One region of the Pantoea folii genome, then DNA from elsewhere that is predicted to be linked to it. Evidence: predicted binding sites of a transcription regulator. Region 1 holds the regulator's gene; each other region holds the start of a gene.
The links. Region 1 encodes PurR, which represses purine synthesis genes. Its sites were predicted from a motif close to CANGCAAACGTTTGCNTG; they were not measured.
Positions count from the first base shown of each region.

Region 1 (3,273 bases):
AGACTGCTTAACCTGTAACCGGACTATGCGTTTACTGATTACGCTTTTCATACTGGCTTTTGCGCAACTGTTTTTTAACGTGGCTTCTGCTTCTCAGCATGCCCCGATTAATGCCAGTTTGCATAATGCTGAGAAAAAAAGTGCGCGTGAAGATGAGCGCCGCAAGCGACGCCCGGTTAAATCAACGGCTAAAAAGTCTCGCCTGACCACCGTGCAGAAGCTCAAGCTGAAAAAGCAGAGTAAAACCGAAACCGCCTTAAACAAATCCAGCCGCAAAAAATCCCTGCTGAAGTCGCCATTGAAAAAGTATGGCCATCAACGCCTCGCGAAAAAGTCCCCAGATGTGGACGATGAAGTTCAGGGACTCACTGGCATCAAGATGAGCAAATCCCACCGCCTGCGCTACCAAAAGGCACGCGAAACCGCGATGACGAAGTTGATGGGACAACTGGGCAAGCCTTACCAGTGGGGTGGCACCTCACCCCATACCGGTTTCGATTGCAGTGGTTTAGTCTGGTATGCCTATAAAGATCTCGTCAAATACAAATTCCCACGCACGGCGAATGAGATGTATCACCTGCACGATGCCGCGCCCATTAAGCGTGAGATGCTGGAGAAAGGGGATTTGGTATTCTTCCGCATCAATAATCGCGGGACTGCCGATCATGTGGGCGTTTACCTCGGCAACGGTAAATTTATTCAGTCACCCCGCACCGGTAAAGACATTCAGATTAGCGCATTGGGCGAAGACTACTGGCAGAAACACTATGTCGGTGCGCGCCGTATGATGACTCCAAAAACTATTCGCTAATTGTTGCGCAACATCCTGTGGCTCTCGCCACAAAAAAAGCCGGACGCTTAATCAGTGCCGGCTTTTTTTATTGATGCGCTTTGAATTAATGAAGAATGGCGGTGAAGCTAAACGCAATAATCATCAACAGTGCGCCAACCGTGGTCATTAGCGCCAGCTTTAAATCTGTACTCATCACTTCTCCTTAGTCACACATTTATTAGGGTTAAAACAATTTTCGCACAGCGGTGGGCAAAAATCTCGTCTTATCCGCGCTGGCTTGCTAGAATCGCCGCCTTTCGTTGCGCAACTGATTTTGCGCATGCTGTATTTACAGCCTGCTGAAGTGATTTTCCCTGCCTGATACGGCAGATTTGCCCCCCTTTTAGGGCATAAAACCCTTCGCAGACGCAAACGTTTAACAATATACTTATCAGTAAGTTGCGATAAGCCGGGGAGTACCTTTTTCATGGCAACAATTAAAGATGTAGCGAAACGCGCGGGTGTATCTACCACCACCGTTTCGCATGTCATCAACAAAACGCGTTTTGTTGCAGAGGAAACGCGTAACGCCGTATGGGAAGCGATTAAAGAGCTGCACTATTCGCCGAGCGCCGTTGCGCGTAGTCTGAAGGTGAATCACACCAAAACGCTGGGACTGTTAGCCACTTCCAGCGAAGCGCCCTACTTTGCCGAAATTATCGAAGCGGTTGAGAACCACTGTTTCGAACGCGGCTATACCTTGATTCTGGGCAACGCACATAACGATTTGCAAAAGCAGCGCGCTTACCTGTCGATGATGGCGCAAAAGCGTGTGGATGGTCTGTTAGTCATGTGCTCCGAGTATCCTGACGATTTGCTGCAGATGCTGGAAGACAACCGCAACATTCCGATGGTCGTGATGGACTGGGGCGCCTCTCGCGGCGACTTCACCGATACCGTACAGGATAACGCCTTCCAGGGGGGTTACCTGGCTGGACGCTACCTTATCGAGCGCGGTCACCGAGATATCGGTGCGATTCCGGGTCAAATGGAGCGCAACACCGGCGGCGGGCGCCATGCGGGCTTCCTGCAGGCGATGAGCGAAGGCGGTGTGACCGTGCGGCCTGAATGGGTTGTTCAGGGCGACTTCGAGCCAGAATCGGGTTATCAGGCGATGCAGCAGATCCTTAATCAGAAACAGCGTCCGACCGCCGTGTTCTGCGGGGGCGATATCATGGCGATGGGCGCGATCTGTGCCGCCGATGAGATGGGACTGCGCGTGCCGCAGGACATCTCCGTGATTGGCTATGATAACGTGCGCAACGCGCGCTACTTCACCCCTGCGCTCACTACAGTTCACCAGCCGAAAGCGGAGTTGGGCAAAAAAGCGCTGGAAATGCTGCTGGATCGCATCACCAGCAAACGCGAAGAGCCGCAAACCATTGAGGTCCAGCCTACACTGATTGAGCGTCGCTCCGTGGCGGACGGTCCATTCCGTGATTACCGCCGTTAAAGCTGATTTTCGCTGAGCCACTCGTGGTTCAGCGTTTCAGCATCGCCAAGATAGGCGAGTAACCACTCCAGCGCGGGTGACGCACGCTGTTCTGACCAACTGACGCAGCAGGGACTTTCCGGAAACGGCTGCGGCAGTGATAGCTCCACCAGCGCGCCACTGTCGAGTAAAGGTCGCGCGAGGTGGCCCGGCACCATGCCCACGCACAATCCCGCCTGCAAACAATCCATCCCTGTTTCCCACTCTGGCACCACTAAACGCCGCTGATTATCCAATGTCCAGGTCATGCGTCGTGGTAATGCGCGAGAGGTATCTTCCAGTACCAGCGATGGCCAGGCACGCAGCGCTTCTTCGTTGAGATCGGCACTCGCGGCCAGAGGATGATCAGGACTGACCACACAACACCAGTTGAGAGCACCCATATCCTGAAAGGCAAAACGTCCACCCACCGGGATTGCCTGGGTGGCACCAATCGCCACATCGACCCGCCCGTCTGCTAAGGCATCCCATACACCGTTAAATACCTCGTAACTGATGATCAATTCCATATCCGGGAAATGACGGTAAAAATCCTTTACCAGTTGTCGGGTACGCTGGGGTTTTACAATGCAATCCACGGCAATACTGAGCTGTCCGCGCCAGCCATTCGCCAGTTGCTGGCATTGCCTGCGGGTTGCCAGCATTTTTTTGATAACAGATCGCCCTTCCCGCACAAAATGCTCGCCTGCAGGGGTTAACACCACCTCACGGTGCTGACGCTCAAACAACGGCACGGCCAGCCAGGTTTCCAGCTGGCGCACCGTATAGCTAACGGCAGAGGGCACGCGATGTAATTCCTGCGCCGCTGCGCTGAAACTGCCATTGCGCGCGACGGCGTCCACTACTTCCAGCGCATACTCAGACCACATACTTTTGCCTTCAAAAATTTTAACAGCACTGCGCAAATATTAGCGTTTCACAAAGAATGACGCACTCTTTTACACTCCCC
Region 1 is NZ_JBWXON010000031.1:5,191-8,463, reverse strand. Features, by position in the region: gene AC1MDE_RS24940 (C40 family peptidase) at 26-811, shown strand; gene cydH (cytochrome bd-I oxidase subunit CydH) at 897-986, opposite strand; gene purR (HTH-type transcriptional repressor PurR) at 1,260-2,285, shown strand; gene punR (DNA-binding transcriptional activator PunR) at 2,282-3,193, opposite strand.

Region 2 (3,273 bases), on a different contig from region 1:
CAGCGTTGGAGCGGGAGATGCGTTTTGTGCTGGGGTGTTATATGCCAGTCATGAAGGTTGGCCTCTGCTGGAGACATTGAAGCTGGCACATACCTGCGCTTGTTTCAATTTGCATGCAGCAAATGCGCTGGACGGCACGCGGCCATTGGCCGAGATGCAGCGCTGGATGAATCAGGCAATCTGTGTTTCACGCGCGGCTGAAGCCGGACGCAATACATCAGCGGAAAATACGTAACCGAGGCCACGGATGGTGCGGATAAGGCTGGGTTGGTGTGGATTGGCTTCGATTTTCCGCCGCAGTCGCATGATGAGCACGTCTATGGTGCGGTCGAACACCTCAAGACTCTCATTGTGAGTCAGTTCCAGCAGTTGATCGCGCGTCAGCACTTTGCGTGCGTGACCCACCAGGGCGCGCAACAGGGTATATTCGCCTTGAGTGAGGGCGACACTTTCGCGCTGAGGATTAAACAACTGACAACGCGCATCATCCAGCCGCCAGCCATTGAATTGCCATCCTTCATCCTGCTGTGCATCAGCTTGTGTCAGACGTCCACAGCGGCGCAGTGCTGCACGCGCGCGCGCGACAACCACCCGAGAATTAAAGGGTTTGGCGATGTAATCATCCGCACCCATCTCTAATCCCACCACCATATCTGCTTCCGACCCCATCCCGGTCAGCATGATGACCAACAGGTCCGGCCGCTGCCGCTGCATCTGTTGCAGCACCAGTAAGCCGTTGGTGTCCGGTAGCATCATGTCCAGCATCACCAGGGAGATCTCGGGATGTAGGCTGAGCAGCGCAAGGGCATCTTTGCCCTGATGGCAGCTGTAGACGGTAAACACATGTTCACTCAAAACATCGTGCAGCAATTCACACACGGCACGATCATCATCAACGACCAAAATCGCGGGCTTCATTGCGCTGTCTCTTATGTTGCGAAAGGGTTAAAAGCAGTGTAACCCGATGTTTTTGAGCTGCTGTCCTGTGCTGCAGAAACGTGAGCGCCATCGCTGAGCAGTGTGCGAAAGCGTGCGTTGCCGCAATCTTTTTCCTCTGGAAGGCAGTAGTAGGGAAAACGATTGCGCAGCCATGGTGCAATGCACCATAATCGCGCCCAGTTCGGGTTCAGAATTATCCTAACCGTAACCGCATTTTGAAACGTAAACGATTGCGTACGGTGATGGCATAGCTATTGCTATGTGGACAGGGGAAAGCGGAAGGTGTGTCTGCCTTGGGTCCAGCGTGTGTCGCTTTCATCAATACAATAATTAGTTTGTTAACCACATTGGCAAGAGAGAACGTGCACCCGTGCCGTCTCCGCTCATGAGAGATGATGATGTTAGAAAAACTCTTCAAACTTAAAGCGCACAACACCACCGTGCGCACCGAAATCATTGCGGGTATCACTACCTTCCTGGCCATGGCCTACATTCTGTTTGTTAACCCGAGCATTCTCGGTGCGACCGGCATGGATAAAGGTGCGGTCTTTGTGGCGACCTGCTTAGCGGCGGCAATTGGCTGTGTGCTGATGGGGCTGATCGCCAACTATCCCATCGCGCTGGCACCGGGCATGGGGCTCAATGCTTTCTTCACTTATACCGTTGTGCTGCACATGGGCTACACCTGGCAGATCGCACTCGGCGCGGTGTTCCTGTCAGCGGTGATCTTCTTTGCGCTGTCAATTTTCAAAATTCGTGAGTGGATTATTGCCAGTATTCCACTGCCTCTGCGCGCGGGTATCGCTGCCGGTATCGGCTTGTTCCTGGCACTGATTGCGCTGGAAGGCGCGGGCATTGTGGTGGATAACCCGGCAACACTCGTTGGCCTGGGCGATCTGACCAAACCGGGTCCGCTGCTGGCACTGTTAGGCTTCTTCATCATTGTGGCATTGGAAGCGCGTCGCGTGACCGGCGCAGTGTTGATCGGCATTCTGGTCGTGACCTTTATCTCGATGGGCATTGGTCTGACGCCATTTGGTGGCGTGTTCTCAGCACCCCCTTCTATTGCACCCACCTTTATGCAACTGGATATCGCCGGTGCGTTTAACGTGGGTCTGGTGAGCGTTATCTTCGCCTTCCTGTTTGTGGATGTGTTCGATAACACCGGTACGCTGCTGGGCGTGACCAAGCGTGCGGGTCTGGCGGATGAGCAGGGCAATGTGCCGAAAATGGGCCGTGCGTTAATCGCTGACAGTGCGGCTGCGCTGTTTGGTTCACTGTTGGGTACCTCAACGACCACCAGCTATGTTGAATCGGCTGCGGGTGTCAGTGCTGGTGGTCGTACTGGTTTGACAGCGATTGTCGTCGCTGTGCTTTTCCTGCTGAGCCTGTTCTTCTCGCCGCTGGCGGGTAGCGTCCCGGTTTACGCCACCGCACCGGCATTACTGTTTGTGGCGGTGTTGATGGCCTCTGGTTTGGCCGAAATTGACTGGAAAGACATCACCACGGCTGCGCCAGTGACCGTCACCGCGCTGACCATGCCTTTGACTTACTCCATCGCCAACGGTATCGCCTTCGGTTTCATTACCTGGACCGTGGTAAAACTGCTGAGTGGCCGTACGAAAGAGATCAATGCTGCACTTGTGATTCTCTCGATTCTGTTCGTCATCAAACTGGGCTGGCTGAGCGCTTAAGTTTTGGTTTCCGGAAGCCCGATCGGGCTTCCGTGTTTTCTGTTTCATCCCCACCAATATTTTATGTGCCATCTATCGCAATCCCTCACTGTGACTGCTTTTGTTATTTCTCTGCCAGTTTTAACCTGCGCGACGTATTGATGCCTGCCTGAACTTTTTTGCCGCGAATGGCGGGTTCGTGGAATGTTTAAGCGGCTCGAATCTGTTTCACTACGCTGCAAGGTGAAGAGATAGCCGGGACTCTCTGGAGGTTTGTAATGGAATACGCCATGCGTACTGCCCCGTTTCTTCCACCACTAATCTATGTCGTCAGGAATATCGGAGATTCAAAAATGGAAGAGTTAACTCAACGAGTCGGGTTACTGGAAAAAACTACGCATCAAATTCAACAGGATGTTGCCGTCCTGACCGCGCGATCCGAGAATTTCGCGACCAAGGCCGATATCGGCACGCTGCGTACCGAACTGCTGGGAGAAATGGGACAGTCGGAGAAGCGTACCGATGGTAAGTTCGAAAAGATGGCGCTGCACTTTGACGATAAGCTGGGGGGAATGGCGCTGAGTTTCGACGATAAACTGGGGAAAATGGCGCTGCATTTCGATGATAAATTGGGAAAAATGGCGCTTCACTTTGACGATAA
Region 2 is NZ_JBWXON010000004.1:72,599-75,871, reverse strand. Features, by position in the region: gene AC1MDE_RS07020 (carbohydrate kinase family protein) at 1-235, shown strand, start outside; gene AC1MDE_RS07015 (response regulator) at 172-918, opposite strand; gene AC1MDE_RS07010 (NCS2 family permease) at 1,335-2,633, shown strand; gene AC1MDE_RS07005 (hypothetical protein) at 2,891-3,273, shown strand, end outside.
Region 2: a site for PurR is predicted at 1,159-1,176, ahead of AC1MDE_RS07010 (NCS2 family permease). Genes of this name have one in related genera too.

Region 3 (3,273 bases), on a different contig from region 1:
GACGCTGTGGCTGCTGGGCGACATCACCACCTTGCCGTGTTTCAACTCGGGCTGTAGTTGTCCATGACGGCGGCGAATCAGCGCCTGTAAACGCGCGGCGACTTCAGCGAGCGCGAAGGGCTTACACAAATAGTCGTCAGCGCCTGACTGTAATCCTTGTATGCGCTGATCGAGCGCATCGCGTGCGGTGAGGATCAGCACGGGTACATCTGCGCCCTGCTCACGCCATTGACGCAGGATCTCCAGCCCATCGCGCCCGGGCAGCGAAAGATCCAGTACCACGGCATCCCAGGGTGCGGCCGATAAAGCCTGAAATCCTGCTTCGCCTGACACGAACCAGTCAACGCTGAAGCCGAGTTTCGTTAGCCCGACTTTCAGGCCATCGCCAATCAGCGTGTCGTCCTCGATCAATAATATGCGCATGTGTTTCTCCTTGAGTGCAAGAGTCGTTATACGAAGCAAAAATCCGCTTGTACAGCGTCAATCGCCGCAGATTGGCTATTTTTCGTGTTTTTTTACCCCTTAAGATCCTGTTAAGAACCCTATGCTGTAATAGCCTCCGTATCCCACACATTCATGGAACAGAGGTTAAAAATGAAAAAGAGTGCAGCGTTAATCGCGATTATTATGTTGGCTTCCACGCCGGTTCTGGCCGCACAACAGGGGGGATTTGTTGACCCGAGTGCGCCAAAGGCTCAGGTTCACGCAGGTGGCTTCCAGGCGGATAACACCAGTGTAGTGACCGTTAAGCAGGCTGAAGAGATGAAAGACGACAGCTGGATCACCGTGCGCGGTTATCTCGATAAGCAAATCGGCGATGAGGATTATCTGTTTCGTGACGGTAGCGGCAACATGAAAGTGGAAATCGACCATAAGCGTTGGCACGGACAGACCATCACTCCGAAGGATCAGGTTGAACTGACCGGCGAGTTGGATAAGGACTTTAATTCCATTGAGCTGGACGTTAAGCAGGTCCGCAAGCTGCCATAACACCCTTCAGAGCCGCTCAGGCGGCTCGCATCCACCACCAAACTCAAATTATTCCCGGCACAAGCGAAACGTTTCGATGGCGATCACATTTCCGTGATGACGTCATTGAGTTGCCGCGCGCATTTAATACACTCCCGCTCAGCGAAACGTTTCGCTGTGGAGTGGAAGAAATGAAAAAAGGTCGCTTGTTAAACGCTGAACTCTCTCATGTGATTGCCCGCCTGGGGCACACCGATACGCTGACGATTGCGGATGCGGGCTTGCCGATTCCGGCCGGACCACAGCGAATCGACCTGGCGTTGACGCCGGGAACGCCCGAATTTTTACAGGTGGTTGATGTTGTCACTCAGGAGATGCAAGTCGAAAGCGCCCTGATGGCGGAGGAGATCAAGCAACACAATCCGCAACTCCACAGCGCACTGCTCGCCGTGCTCGATGCCTTGCAACGGCACCAGGGGAATGTCATCACCATCCGTTACACCAGCCATGAACAGTTCAAACAAGAAACGCAGTGTAGTCAGGCCGTCATTCGCAGCGGAGAGTGTTCTCCGTATGCGAATGTCATCCTGAGCGCTGGCGTAACCTTCTGAGGTCGTTATGCAACCGTTATTGCAACTCAAAGGGATTGAAAAGTCGTTTCCAGGCGTGAAAGCGCTGAATGGCGCTTCGCTGGCTGTTTATCCGGGGCGCGTGATGGCGCTGGTGGGTGAAAACGGCGCGGGGAAATCCACCATGATGAAAGTGCTGACCGGCATTTACAGCATGGATGCGGGCTCTCTGCAGTGGCTGGGCAAGGATGTGGCTTTTTCTGGACCGAAAGCGTCGCAGGAAGCGGGCATTGGCATTATTCATCAGGAACTCAACCTGATTCCGCAATTGACCGTTGCAGAGAATATTTTCCTCGGTCGCGAATTTGTTAACCGCTTTGGCCGCATCGAATGGAACCGGATGTACGCCGAGGCGGATGCCTTATTACATCGTCTGAACCTGCGCTTCAACAGCCATAAGCTGGTGGGCGATTTATCGATTGGCGATCAGCAGATGGTTGAGATCGCCAAAGTGCTTAGCTTCGAGTCGAAGGTCATCATTATGGATGAACCGACCGATGCGCTGACCGATACCGAAACCCTGTCGCTGTTCCGCGTCATCAATGAACTGAAAGCGCAGGGCTGCGGCATTGTTTATATCTCGCACCGTATGAAAGAGATCTTCGAGATTTGCGATGATGTCACCGTGTTTCGTGACGGGCAATTTATTGCCGAGCGCGCGGTGAGCGATCTCAGCGAAGAGAGTCTGATCGAGATGATGGTGGGCCGTAAGCTGGAAGATCAATATCCGCATATTGATCAGGCACCGGGCGATATTCGTTTAACTGTTAAAAATCTCAGCGGGCCGGGCGTGGATAACGTCAGTTTTAACCTGCGCAAAGGGGAAATCCTTGGCATTTCCGGTTTAATGGGCGCGGGACGGACGGAACTGATGAAAGTGCTGTACGGCGCACTGCCTCGCAGCAACGGCACCGTTACGCTCAACGGTCGCGAAATTATTACCCGATCACCTCAGGACGGTCTGGCCAACGGCATCGTCTACATCTCAGAAGACCGCAAGCGCGATGGCCTGGTGCTCGGCATGTCGGTGAAAGAGAACATGTCATTGACCGCGCTGCGCTATTTCAGCCATGCCACCGGTAATCTGAAACACAGTGAAGAACAACTGGCAGTAGGCGACTTCATCCGTTTGTTCAACGTTAAAACCCCGTCAATGGAGCAGCCGATTGGCCTGCTGTCGGGGGGTAATCAGCAGAAAGTGGCGATTGCGCGCGGATTAATGACGCGCCCGAACGTACTGATTCTGGATGAGCCGACGCGTGGCGTGGACGTGGGTGCGAAAAAAGAGATTTATCAGTTAATTAACCAGTTTAAAGCCGAAGGGCTGAGCATCATTTTGGTGTCATCGGAAATGCCGGAAGTGCTGGGCATGAGCGATCGCATCCTGGTGATGCATGAAGGCCATCTGAGTGGCGAATTTTCCCGTGAGCAGGCTACCCAGGAATCCCTGATGGCGGCGGCAGTCGGTAAGCAACACAGCGAGGAGTTAGTTGTATGAGCACCCAAACCTTACCCGCCAGCCGTCGCTGGTTTAGCAAAGCCTGGCTGCTGGAGCAGAAATCGCTGATTGCGCTGATCGTGCTGATTGCCGTGGTGGCGAGCCAAAGCCCGAACTTCTTCACCGTTGCCAACATGTTCAACATCCTGCAGCAGACCTCGGTTAACGCCATTATGG
Region 3 is NZ_JBWXON010000007.1:218,537-221,809, forward strand. Features, by position in the region: gene qseB (quorum sensing response regulator transcription factor QseB) at 1-423, opposite strand, end outside; gene AC1MDE_RS11000 (YgiW/YdeI family stress tolerance OB fold protein) at 595-990, shown strand; gene rbsD (D-ribose pyranase) at 1,161-1,580, shown strand; gene rbsA (ribose ABC transporter ATP-binding protein RbsA) at 1,588-3,096, shown strand; gene rbsC (ribose ABC transporter permease) at 3,093-3,273, shown strand, end outside.
Region 3: a site for PurR is predicted at 1,130-1,147, ahead of rbsD (D-ribose pyranase). Genes of this name have one in related genera too.

Region 4 (3,273 bases), on a different contig from region 1:
ATGTGGCACGGTACGCTACCCGGTGACAGATCAAAGTTCTGCTGTAAAAACGCCTGATGCATATCATCGAGATGGTCAAACGCCACCGCAGGGGCTTTCAACAAAGCCGAACGCGTGACGCCATTCGGGAAGTAGCGCGCAGCAAAATCCGGCGAGGCGCAGAACAGATAATCCAGTGCACCCAATTGATCCACCAGACAGCTTGGCAGCGGCTGCGGTTGAATACTGACAGCACCAACCACTTCACCACGACGCAGGCGTTCCTGAGTACGGGTTTCATCTTCGACCTGCAGATTCAGGCGCACCGGTGAATCGGCCAGCACATCTTTCAGCGCAGGCAGCAGCCAGGTCGCCAGACTGTCGGCGTTGACCGCCAGTGACAGCAGCAATGGCGTGGTGCCGCCGTTGTCATCACCCAGCCACTCTTCTTCCAGCAACTCGACTTGATGTAACAGTGCCAGCAGTTTTTGTCCTTGCTCGGTCGGACGCGGCGGCACGGTACGCACCAGCAGCGGCTGACCAAATAAATTTTCCAGCTGTTTAATGCGCTGTGAAACCGCAGACTGCGTGATGCAGAGTTTTTGGGCCGCACGCTCAAAACCGCGCTCGCGAATCACAGCATCCAGCGCCTGAAGCGTTCGATAATCCGGGCGTTTCATTGTTGTTCTCTCTCGTTCAGGATGGAAAGTACTATGCCACAAAACTGTCATATTGTGCTGCGGCGGATTTTTGCGGGCTGGCTTCCAAAGGCTTAAATCGATGCGTTAACAGCCGCGCATTTTCACGACGCCTTGTTTTATACTACGCGCACTTCGATGTCGCACAGGTTTTAAACATACCATGACCCAGGATGAACTGAAAAAAGCGGTTGGTTGGGCAGCACTGCAATACGTGCAACCCGGCACCATTGTTGGCGTTGGCACCGGTTCAACAGCGGCGCATTTTATTGATGCGCTCGGCACCATGAAAGATCAAATTGAAGGCGCGGTCTCCAGTTCGGAAGCCTCGACGGAAAAACTCAAAGCCCTGGGGATTCCGGTTTTTGATTTGAATAATGTGGATGAGCTGTCGGTGTACGTTGATGGCGCGGACGAAATCAATCCACAGATGCAGATGATCAAAGGCGGCGGCGCAGCGCTGACGCGTGAGAAAATTGTCGCAGCGGTGGCGAAGAAGTTCATCTGCATTGCGGATGCCTCCAAAGAGGTGGATATCCTGGGTAACTTCCCGCTGCCGGTGGAAGTGATTCCGATGGCGCGTGCATTTGTCGCGCGTGAACTGGTGAAGCTGGGGGGCCAGCCGGAGTATCGTCAGAACGTGGTGACCGACAACGGCAACATTATTCTCGACGTGCATAATCTGCGTATTCTCGACCCGATTGCATTGGAAAAAACCATCAATGCACTGCCGGGCGTGGTCACCGTGGGCTTGTTTGCTGCGCGTGGTGCTGATGTGGCGTTGATCGGCACGGCAGAGGGTGTGAAAACCATCACTTATTGATCTGATAGCGTACTCACCGGCGCGAGTGCTGCGCCGGTTATTTCCATCTGCAAAACATCTTTTCTTGCTGGGGTGAAATTTGGTGACTTATGTCACAAAAGATTCATCAACAGCAGGTTCGTACTTCGGCGCACTCGCATCCCACGATTTTGTACGGCTTTGTGCTGCCTCAACGTGGGCGCGTGCTGGCGGTCAGGCAATCGTTTGTATTGCCGCGCTCGAAATTTTTGATATTTTGGCAGAAGGCTACCTTATGGTAGTCCTCGTTGAATTCTGAATAGGGTCGGGAAATGGCAAAGGTATCACTGGAAAAAGACAAGATTAAGTTCCTGCTGGTGGAAGGCGTTCACCAGAGTGCACTGGATAATCTGCGTGCTGCGGGTTACACCAACATCGAATTCCACAAAGGGGCACTGGATGCGGAGTCGCTGAAGTCCTCCATCCGCGATGCGCACTTCATTGGTATCCGTTCCCGTACCCAACTGACTGAAGAGATCTTTGCGGCGGCTGAGAAGCTGGTCGCAGTAGGCTGTTTCTGTATCGGTACTAACCAGGTTGACCTGAATGCGGCCGCAAAACGCGGTGTGCCGGTCTTCAATGCGCCATTCTCTAACACCCGCTCAGTGGCTGAGCTGGTGATTGGTGAAATGCTGCTGATGCTGCGCGGGATCCCTGAAGCGAACGCCAAAGCTCACCGTGGTATCTGGAACAAAGTGGCTAACGGCTCGTTCGAAGCGCGCGGTAAGAAACTGGGCATCATTGGCTACGGCCATATCGGGATGCAGCTGGGCGTACTGGCAGAAGGCCTGGGCATGCACGTGTTCTTCTACGATATCGAAACCAAACTGCCGCTGGGTAATGCGACACAGGTTCGCCACCTGTCCGATTTGCTGAATATGAGCGACGTGGTCAGCCTGCACGTACCAGAAAATGCTTCAACGCAAAACATGATTGGCGCTGAAGAGCTGGCGCTGATGAAGCCGGGCGCACTGTTGATCAACGCCGCACGCGGCACCGTGATTGATATTCCAGCCCTGTGCGACGCCCTGGCGAATAAGCATCTGTCCGGCGCGGCCATCGACGTCTTCCCGGTTGAACCAGCGACCAATAGCGATCCGTTCAACTCACCGCTGTGCGAGTTTGATAACGTGATCCTGACGCCACATATCGGGGGCTCGACTCAGGAAGCGCAGGAAAACATCGGCCTGGAAGTGTCGGGCAAGCTGGCGAAATACTCTGACAACGGTTCTACGCTGTCTGCGGTTAACTTCCCGGAAGTGTCTCTGCCGATGCACGCTGCCAGCGCCAGCCGCTTGCTGCACATCCATGAGAACCGTCCTGGCGTGCTGACCGCGATTAACCAGATCTTTGCCGAGCAGGGCATCAACATCGCCGCTCAGTATCTGCAGACCTCGCCGGTAATGGGTTATGTGGTTATCGATATCGATGCAGAAGAAGATGTGGCGGAAAAAGCGCTGCAGCTGATGAAAGCGATTCCGGGCACCATTCGCGCCCGTCTGCTGTACTGATGATTCAGGGCACCTTGCGTGCCCGTTCATCTTGCTGATTGCTCAGGGCGCCACATCGTTTGGCGCCCTTTGTTTTATCGTTCGGCGCTATCCCACTGCCACAGCTTTGACGGCGTCAAAATAGCAGGCAAGGGGACATCCCATGCCGCGACTGGCAATGCCTCAACACGCTGGCAATCGTGCGCAATGCCCATCGGTAAAAAGCCATGCTGCTGCCAGTGCTGCAGGGTGCGATCATAAAAAC
Region 4 is NZ_JBWXON010000003.1:82,145-85,417, reverse strand. Features, by position in the region: gene AC1MDE_RS05490 (LysR family transcriptional regulator ArgP) at 1-659, opposite strand, end outside; gene rpiA (ribose-5-phosphate isomerase RpiA) at 841-1,500, shown strand; gene serA (phosphoglycerate dehydrogenase) at 1,791-3,029, shown strand; gene AC1MDE_RS05475 (5-formyltetrahydrofolate cyclo-ligase) at 3,104-3,273, opposite strand, start outside.
Region 4: a site for PurR is predicted at 1,694-1,711, ahead of serA (phosphoglycerate dehydrogenase). Genes of this name have one in related genera too.